Regions from separate parts of the Yersinia intermedia genome, predicted to be linked through region 3. Evidence: predicted binding sites of a transcription regulator. Region 3 holds the regulator's gene; each other region holds the start of a gene.

Region 1 (3,208 bases), 1.3 Mb from region 3:
ATGCCAGAGTGAAAAATACCGCAATTCATGTTCCCTATTTTTCATTGCCAAATCAACCGATGGGCAACAATAAAACGCTTACTGAATTATTGGCAGCAACCAGGATTCAGCAGGCTAAAAAGATTGGGGTTGTGGGATGGAAACTGTTTACCAGCAAGTTGGATGATAACAGCCAATTATTTGATATTCCGCATTTTATTTTTGATGCGATTAAGCAGTCTGCTTCACCCGTAGCAACGATTATCAACGCTACCAGTCTATTTATTGGCAGTGATATTGCTGCCAGAGTGACTAATAATGCTAATGAATTGGCACACTATGAATATGGCGCTAATTTGGCGTCTAATTGTATTCTTAACGCATTAGCAGCGGTTGATATCGGCATAACAGAAAAGCAACTTGGCAGTTATCTGGCAGATGAAGGCCAACCGAATAGCGTTGTGATGATTGCAGCGACCGGCATCAGATTTGAACAGGCTAACTTATATCCCAGTGATAAAGCGGTACAACTCGGCGATAAAATATCATTGACCACCGGCTTTAAAGGCGGTTTGAGCAGTAGAACCGGCTATGCGGTGCATCAGGCAGGTGAACTGCCGCACGCGGAAAGAGACTATCTTGCTAAGGTCGCGCTACCTTATTACACCACTGTGGTCGCTTGGCTGGAAAATATTCGTATTGGTATGCCAGGTAAAGAGATGTACGCATTAGTGGATACGGTTTTCCCTAAATCACAATATCATTGGTCGCTCAACCCCGGCCATTTAGTTGCTGATGAAGAATGGTTGTGCTCTCCCATTTATAGCGATTCTGAAGAGAGAATTCGCAGTGGGATGATATTCCAAATCGATATCATTCCTTCGGTAAAAGGTTATGCCGGAGTGAGTGCTGAGGAGTGTATTGCACTGGCTGATCAGCATTTACGTAATGCGCTGGCTGCACAGTATCCTGATGTTTGGCAAAGAATACAAAAACGGCGTAGTTATCTCAGCGATATCCTGAATATCCATCTCAGTGAAGAGGTGCTACCGATGTCTAACACGGTTGGCTATCTGCGACCGTTCCTGCTGGATAAATACAGCGCATTGCAATGTTTTGATGAGTAACAGCACGAATAAGCCAGGGTTTAGGTTATTTATTTAAGGGGCTAATAGCCCCTTTTAGGGGCATCAAGTTTTTACTGCCATCGCCACTTAGCGCCAGATTTAAGCGCTTGCTGAGATTTCGTGCAAAACTGGAGGCGATACTCTTGCCATCTTGTGGCATAATGCGCGCCGAATCACATTTTCTATAATTCTTGAATATCCCTATTCAGTAATCCAATCGAGAGCGAGCTCTGTGCTAAGTACTAACAATATCACCATGCAATTCGGCAGCAAGCCGCTGTTTGAAAACATTTCAGTAAAATTCGGTGGCGGTAATCGCTATGGTCTGATCGGCGCTAATGGCTGTGGTAAATCCACCTTCATGAAAATCCTTGGCGGTGATTTAGTGCCGAGCGGCGGTAACGTATTCCTTGACCCGAATGAGCGTCTGGGTAAGTTACGTCAGGACCAATTCGCCTTTGAAAACAACACAGTGCTGGACACCGTTATTATGGGACACGGCGAACTGTGGGAAGTAAAAGAAGAGCGCGATCGCATCTACGCTATGGCTGAAATGAGCGAAGCAGACGGCTATAAAGTGGCTGATCTGGAAGTTGCCTACGGTGAAATGGATGGTTACAGCGCAGAAGCACGTGCCGGTGAATTACTGCTTGGTGTCGGTATTCCGGTTGAACAACATTATGGGTTGATGAGCGAAATCGCTCCTGGCTTTAAATTGCGTGTATTGCTGGCGCAAGCCCTGTTCTCAGACCCGGAAATTTTATTACTCGACGAACCGACCAACAACTTGGATATCGATACTATCCGCTGGTTGGAGCAAGTGCTGAACGAACGTAGTAGCACCATGATCATTATTTCCCATGACCGTCACTTCCTGAACATGGTGTGTACCCACATGGCGGATCTGGATTATGGCGAACTGCGTGTTTATCCGGGTAACTATGACGAATACATGACGGCGGCGACACAAGCTCGCGATCGTCTGCTGTCAGATAACGCCAAGAAAAAGGCCCAGATTTCTGAGCTGCAATCTTTCGTTAGCCGCTTTAGTGCCAACGCCTCTAAATCCAAACAGGCGACGTCTCGTGCTCGTCAGATTGATAAAATTCAACTTGATGAAGTGAAAGCGTCTAGCCGCCAGAACCCGTTTATCCGCTTTGATCAGGATAAAAAGCTGTTCCGTAATGCGCTGGAAGTTGAACTGTTGACCAAAGGTTTTGATGACGGTCCGCTGTTTAAAAAACTGGATTTGCGCCTGGAAGTGGGTGAAAAAGTGGCTATCCTTGGGCCAAACGGTATCGGTAAATCTACTTTGCTGAAAACCTTGGTTGGGGATTATGAGCCGGATTCTGGTACCGTGAAATGGTCTGAAAACAGTAAGATCGGTTACTATGCGCAGGATCACGCCAGCGACTTTGAAATCGATTTGACGGTATTTGACTGGATGAGTCAGTGGAAACAGGAAAAAGACGACGAGCAGGCTGTGCGCAGTGTGCTGGGTCGTTTGCTGTTTAGCCAGGACGATATCAAGAAGAAAGTACAGGTCTTGTCTGGTGGTGAGAAAGGGCGGATGTTGTTTGGTAAGCTGATGATGCAGCGCCCTAACATCATGGTAATGGATGAGCCAACCAACCATTTGGATATGGAATCGATTGAAGCGCTGAACATGGCATTGGAAATGTACGAAGGCACGCTAATCTTCGTTTCCCATGACCGTGAGTTCGTCAGTTCTTTGGCAACCCGAGTGATTGAAATGACACCAGGCAAGCTGATCGACTTTACCGGTAACTACGAAGACTATCTGCGTAGCCAGGGTATTCAGTCCTGATTAGTTGATTGTGTGTTGATAAGAGAGCTGATGCATTGCATCAGCTTTTTTTTTGCGCTAAATAGGCGGCTAATCTTTGCCACAGACTTCACAATGGACATCTTTGGCTAGCTTCATGGTCCGAAACTCTGCCGTTGCGGCGTCATACATCAATATGCGCCCAGATATCACCTGACCATAATCAGCCAACAGTTTTATGGCTTCCATCGCTTGTAAATTACCAATGATACCCACCAAGGGTGACATTACCCCAGCTTCAACACAGGTCAGTGCA
Region 2 (3,208 bases), 240 kb from region 3:
ACTGCCAACACTGAGCGAAGATCAAAAGCAGAAGTTTGGCCCTTATGTCAGTGATTACGCGATTTTAGTCACTTTTTCACAGCAACTTACCAAATCTGTCGATGCCAGCTTGACCCCGGCGATTACTCAAATCAATGAGATTCGTGTGGCGCAGGATTATCTTGCCAAGCGTGATGCGTTACAGCAGTCCGCAGGTGCATTGAACTTGTTAGTGCAACAGATTCGTACGGCAAAAACGCAAGCTGATAGTGCTGTTGCTGTATTGAAGCAGCCCGATGATTTGAAAGTGGTATTTAATAAAGCTTTCGACAATATTGTGACTCAGCCAGCCAATGTATTGATCCCAGCAGTGCCGGTGATTTCTGCTTTTGTGCAGGATCTGGCGCAAGTTGGCGATTTCTTACAGCAGCAGGGTACGCAGGTTACCTTCAATAATGGCGGTGTTCAATTCCAGACCCCACAGCAAGCGGCGCTATATAACACGATGATGGCTAATTTAGTCGCCAAGTACCCGGCGATGATGACAGCGCAGAAGAGTGTAGCGAGTGTCATGCAGTGATGGTTTTGGTTGATTTAGGTTGATTTGATTTGGTGATCGGTTCGGTTGTTAAAGCAACTGAGTTTACTTAACCTGCGATGAACCAACCGGCAAAGGGGCCATAAGCGTGGTCCCTTGTGCAATCCCGCGCCTGCGCGAAATATTGCCCTGCGGGTAAACCGCCCGCGTCTTTCGGGCTGACGAGCCAGCGCGATTCGCTCCTGCTCAAGCGCGCTTTTCGCGGGCGTCCATGCCCGCTTACTCTACCCTCACTCCTTGCCGGCAATATTCCTGATTGCGCTCAACGTCAAAACCATCGCTTTAGGTTTTGATTTTCTCTTTTGACTTTAAAAGCACATTTGAGCTGCCGAGTGAAGAATGAAGTCAGGGAAATCCGCCATGGACGGCGGATTTAGGCGTCATGAGCAGGGATGCGAATAAAGCCGTCCCGCCAGCGTAATGATGAGCCGAGGGAACCTGCGCAGCAGGCAAGCGATACGTGCGGAAGCGCGGATTGTTAAGGCCCACGCTTATGGGCCTTAACTCGGTTGAGGCGACTGAGCTAAAATGACCTCTGAGCGTTTATCAACCGAAACCTGATCCGAACCTAAGCACTAAACTCATATCAACCGAAACCCGCTCCAATAGTGTGCCCCTTCCCCCTGTTATTTTATTACACATTTCTACCAAGAGTTGAGTCTGAGAGGTTATTAGTCGAGTGAATGTCTCATCTCCTCTCTGCGCGCAAAAATAACTTGTGATTAACATCACATTTTCAAAACAAACTAACCCACACAAAGAGTGATATACATCACTCTTATTGGGCTTTATAGATTAAAAATTCGCCTTCGTGGTTTTCTTACAGCCATTTAGTGTGATCTGCGTCAACAAATACACCCCTGTGATGGGTGTTTTGGTGTGACATTGATCACACAAAGGTGGTGAGCTACGCGTGAATAAAGGAGCATGCTAGAGTTTGTTTTGCATACAGCGTGTTTGTATTCGATAACACCGGCGGGTTTTGCAGAACTGCCTCAACAAAACAATTATATCGCGCTCTTATTGTTAGCGCGTACCAATAGGGGTGTTTTATGTTTTCACCAGACGCAAAGGTCAGAATTCAAAATTTTGGCCGATTCCTCAGTAACATGGTTATGCCCAATATCGGGGCATTTATTGCCTGGGGTATTATCACTGCACTGTTTATTCCAACTGGCTGGCTGCCAAATGAAACGCTAGCCAAACTGGTTGGCCCAATGATCACTTACCTGTTACCACTGCTGATCGGTTTTACCGGTGGCCGTTTGGTGGGTGGCGATCGCGGTGGTGTGGTAGGTGCTATCACCACCATGGGTGTTATCGTTGGTGCCGATATGCCAATGTTCCTCGGTGCGATGATTGTGGGTCCACTGGGTGGCTGGGCAATCAAACACTTTGACCGTTGGGTTGAAGGTAAAATCAAAAGCGGCTTTGAGATGCTGGTTAACAACTTCTCAGCCGGTATCATCGGTATGCTGTTGGCGATTTTGGCCTTTATGGCGATTGGCCCATTTGTAGAGGTGTTGTCTAAAGCACTGGCTGCTGGTGTGCATATCATGGTGCAGCTTAACCTGCTGCCATTAACGTCTATCTTCGTCGAACCAGCCAAAATCCTGTTCCTGAATAACGCGATTAACCACGGTATCTTCTCACCTCTGGGTATCCAGCAGGCGACTGAAACCGGTAAATCTATCTTCTTCCTGATCGAAGCAAACCCAGGCCCAGGTATGGGTGTGTTGATGGCTTACATGTTCTTCGGTAGAGGCAACGCTAAGCAATCTGCTGGCGGCGCGGCTATCATCCATTTCTTCGGTGGTATCCACGAAATCTATTTCCCATATGTGCTGATGAACCCGCGCTTATTGCTGGCGGTTATTCTGGGCGGTATGACCGGCGTGTTCACTCTGACTATGCTGAACGGCGGTCTGGTATCACCTGCATCTCCTGGTTCTATCCTGGCAGTATTGGCGATGACACCTAAAGGTGCTTATTTTGCCAACATTGCTGCAGTTGCTGCTGCGTTTGCTGTGTCCTTCGTGGTGTCTGCTATCTTGCTGAAAACCTCTAAAGTCAAAGACGACGAGGAAGACAGCCTGGAAGATGCGACTCGCCGTATGCAAGATATGAAAGCGCAATCTAAAGGCGCACAAGCAGCGAATGCTGCCGCTGCCGCAGGCGACCTGACCACAGTGCGTAAAATCATCGTAGCTTGTGATGCAGGTATGGGTTCTAGTGCGATGGGCGCAGGTGTGCTGCGTAAGAAAATACAAGATGCAGGCTTGAAGCATATCTCTGTGACTAACTGTGCTATCAACAACTTGCCAGAAGATGTGGACTTGGTTATCACCCACCGTGATTTGACTGAGCGAGCCATGCGCCATGCGCCACAAGCGCAACATATCTCGCTGACCAACTTCCTTGATAGCCAGTTGTACACCAACCTGACAGCCCGTTTGGTGGAGGCGGCTAACACGACAGCGAGCACTCAGAAAGTGATTGAAACGCTGGACGATAGCTTTGAAGCCTCTGAAGCCAATTTGTTCAAGTTGGGCGCAGGGAATATCTTCCTCAATCAACACGCAGCCACCAAAGAGCAAGCTATTCGCTTCGCCGGTGAGCAGTTGGTGAAGG
Region 3 (3,208 bases):
ATGTACTGTTTTACGAAGGGCTACACGGTGGTGTGGTGACGGAACATCATGATGTGGCAAAGCACGTCGATCTGTTGGTGGGCGTAGTGCCTATCGTCAATTTGGAGTGGATACAGAAGCTGGTGCGAGATACCGGTGAACGTGGCCATTCACGCGAAGCAGTGATGGATTCCGTAGTCCGCTCCATGGATGATTATATCAACTACATTACGCCGCAGTTCTCACGCACTCATATCAACTTCCAGCGCGTGCCAACCGTCGACACATCAAATCCGTTTGCTGCCAAAGCCATTCCGTCACTGGATGAAAGTTTTGTGGTTATTCATTTCCGTGGTTTGGAACAAATTGATTTCCCTTACTTACTGGCGATGTTGCAAGGATCATTTATCTCGAATATCAATACATTGGTGGTGCCCGGCGGAAAAATGGGGCTGGCAATGGAGCTGATTATGGCACCGCTGGTGCAGCAACTGCTGGAAGGGAAGAAAATCGGTTAATATCCTTCGTTCTTGAGGCCGCAGTATAGCAACTGCTGGAGAGAAAAAATAATTTGGCGCTATCCCAAGCCAAAGTAATTGGAGCTGCAGGTAGGCGGCAAGCGAACTCATCCCGATGAGCTTACATAAGTAAGTGATTCAGGTGAGCGAACGCAGCTAACAACCCTGCAGCTTCAAGTACGAAGGGTTTGCTTAGGCGATATCACGAATTTCAAAACTGTGGGTAATAGACGCCGCTTTACCCAACATCAGTGAAACGGAGCAATACTTTTCGGCTGACAACTCAACGGCTCGCTCAACAATTTTGTCGGTCAGGCCTTTGCCGCTGACAATAAAATGCAGGTTGATGTGTGTAAACAGACGCGGTGCTTCTTCACGGCGCTGCGAAGTTAATGACACTTCGCAATCGCGCACATCATTGCGGCCTTTTTGTAAAATAGAGACCACATCAATCGCACTACAGCCACCTGCCGACATTAACAGCATTTCCATCGGACTCGGTGCTTTGTCTCCGGCATTACCGTCCATCAACACCTGATGACCTGATGCCGATTCACCCAAAAATGTCAGCCCCTCAACCCACTTTATACGTGCCTGCATAACGCTTGCTCCCAGTTAAATTTTCTGATTAAGACTACCCTTTCATTTACAAACTGGCAATGTAACCCGACGTTCATCATGCTGAAGCGATACAACACAAGACACTGGCTTCATCCTGTGCTACAAACAGAACCGAAAGTGTTGTTTCTAGAATTAAATAGGGTAGCTTCTCAATACTCAGTGAAGGGTTTCTATCCGGTACGTATCTTGGCTATACCTTTCGGCAGTTGAGCAAATTAATATGCTACGAGAAAGTGTATTTTATAAGCACGCCGTACAGGGAACTCTGAGCCCTGTTAAGTTAGGCAGCGATAACAACAGAGGATAACAGCGAATGGTTCTCGGCAAGCCACAAACAGACCCGACTCTCGAATGGTTCCTGTCTCATTGCCATATCCACAAATATCCATCGAAGAGTACGCTGATTCACCAAGGTGAAAAGGCCGAAACGCTTTACTACATCGTGAAAGGCTCCGTTGCGGTGCTTATCAAAGATGAGGAAGGTAAAGAGATGATTCTCTCCTATCTTAATCAGGGAGATTTCATCGGCGAACTTGGATTATTTGAAGAAGGCCAAGAACGTAGCGCCTGGGTTAGAGCAAAAACCGCCTGTGAAGTGGCTGAAATTTCTTACAAAAAATTCCGTCAGCTTATTCAGGTCAATCCAGATATTTTAATGCGCCTATCTTCACAGATGGCGAGTCGCTTACAAATTACATCTGAGAAAGTGGGTAACCTTGCTTTCCTTGATGTGACTGGGCGTATTGCACAAACGCTGCTTAATCTGGCAAAACAACCTGATGCCATGACCCACCCAGATGGGATGCAGATTAAAATTACCCGCCAGGAAATTGGTCAGATAGTTGGCTGCTCCCGCGAAACCGTGGGGCGGATACTAAAAATGCTGGAAGATCAAAATCTGATCTCCGCACACGGTAAAACGATTGTCGTCTACGGCACCCGTTAATTCCCCCTAAACGGGTGTCGATACTGTCGGCACCCGTTTTTTAATCTTTTGTGATCAATAAATTTCTGGGGCCTTTATGAAATGGCAACGGCTGATTTATCGTCCTGAAGTTATTTATCGGCCCAATGTTAATTACGCGCTGCGCCAAACATTGGTTCTCTGCCTGCCCGCAGCATTAGGGTTTGCTCTCGGCGAACTTCGACTGGGTTTGATGTTTTCCCTGATACCCGCCTGTTGCAATATCGCCTCGCTGGATACACCACACCAACATTTTTTCCGGCGTCTGCTGGTCGGCGGCACGCTGTTTACTGCGAGTAGCTTCCTAACCCAGCAACTGCTGCTATGGGATATTCCATTGCCCGCCGTCATGCTCGGCCTGGCATTAGTTTTGGGGGTGAGTGGGGCGATTAGCCAGTTGAATAGCCATTTGTTACCGGCTGCCCTGATTGCTGCTATTTTTAGCCTCAGCATGGTGGGCCGCGCCCCGATCTGGCAAGCGCCTTTACTGTGTGCGGTGGGGACACTTTGGTATGGTGTGTTTAACTGGTTATGGTTCCGACTCTGCAAGGATCAACCGATCCGCGAACCCTTGAGTCAACTTTATTACTTGCTAGCCGATTATTGTGACACCAAATACAGCCTGTTTGCTCAGCACCTTGAGCCGGAAAAATCGATACCGCCGCTGCTGGACAAACAACAGGCGATTATGGACAAGATTAATCAGCTTTATCAGCAATTTAATCTGATTCATAACACAACGAAGAAAGAGCAGAAACGGTTGTTGGGATTGTTCCAAATGGCTCTCGATCTGCAAGAGCACATTACTGCGGCCCTGATTCAGCCAGAAAAAGTACAGGAGTTAATGGAGCAAACGCAGATTGAGGGGGTGATGCGCCGTAATTGCCAGAAAATCTCAGCCCAAATGCGCACTATTGCCAACGATATTCTCTATCACCACCGTGCTGCTGAACATTTTACTGCCGATGATGCTCTGCCAGAACTGGCAAACATCGCACAGGCACACCCGAACAACCCGGTCGCACAATTCTACTACTACCATATCAGCCATATTACCCAATTATTGAGTGACCGGCGGCCACTGTATGACCGTGACCTGATGTCCAGCCAACAATCACAGCCGTTC

Evidence for each region. Region 3 encodes CRP, which controls carbon source genes, mostly activating them, when cyclic AMP is high. Its sites were predicted from a motif close to ATGTGANNNNNNTCACAT; they were not measured.
Region 1: the regulator CRP is predicted to act here: its motif matches at 1,268-1,285, upstream of EL015_RS13910 (ABC-F family ATPase).
Region 2: the regulator CRP is predicted to act here: its motif matches at 1,455-1,472, upstream of EL015_RS21100 (PTS mannitol transporter subunit IICBA).

Annotation. Positions count from the first base shown of each region.
Region 1 is NZ_LR134116.1:3,043,812-3,047,019, reverse strand. It holds gene EL015_RS13915 (M24 family metallopeptidase) at 1-1,106, shown strand, start outside; gene EL015_RS13910 (ABC-F family ATPase) at 1,339-2,934, shown strand; gene moeB (molybdopterin-synthase adenylyltransferase MoeB) at 3,004-3,208, opposite strand, start outside.
Region 2 is NZ_LR134116.1:4,623,781-4,626,988, reverse strand. It holds gene EL015_RS21110 (DUF3053 domain-containing protein) at 1-559, shown strand, start outside; gene EL015_RS21100 (PTS mannitol transporter subunit IICBA) at 1,630-3,208, shown strand, end outside.
Region 3 is NZ_LR134116.1:4,383,943-4,387,150, forward strand. It holds gene EL015_RS20165 (phosphoribulokinase) at 1-497, shown strand, start outside; gene EL015_RS20170 (OsmC family protein) at 690-1,097, opposite strand; gene crp (cAMP-activated global transcriptional regulator CRP) at 1,432-2,064, shown strand; gene EL015_RS20180 (YccS/YhfK family putative transporter) at 2,141-3,208, shown strand, end outside.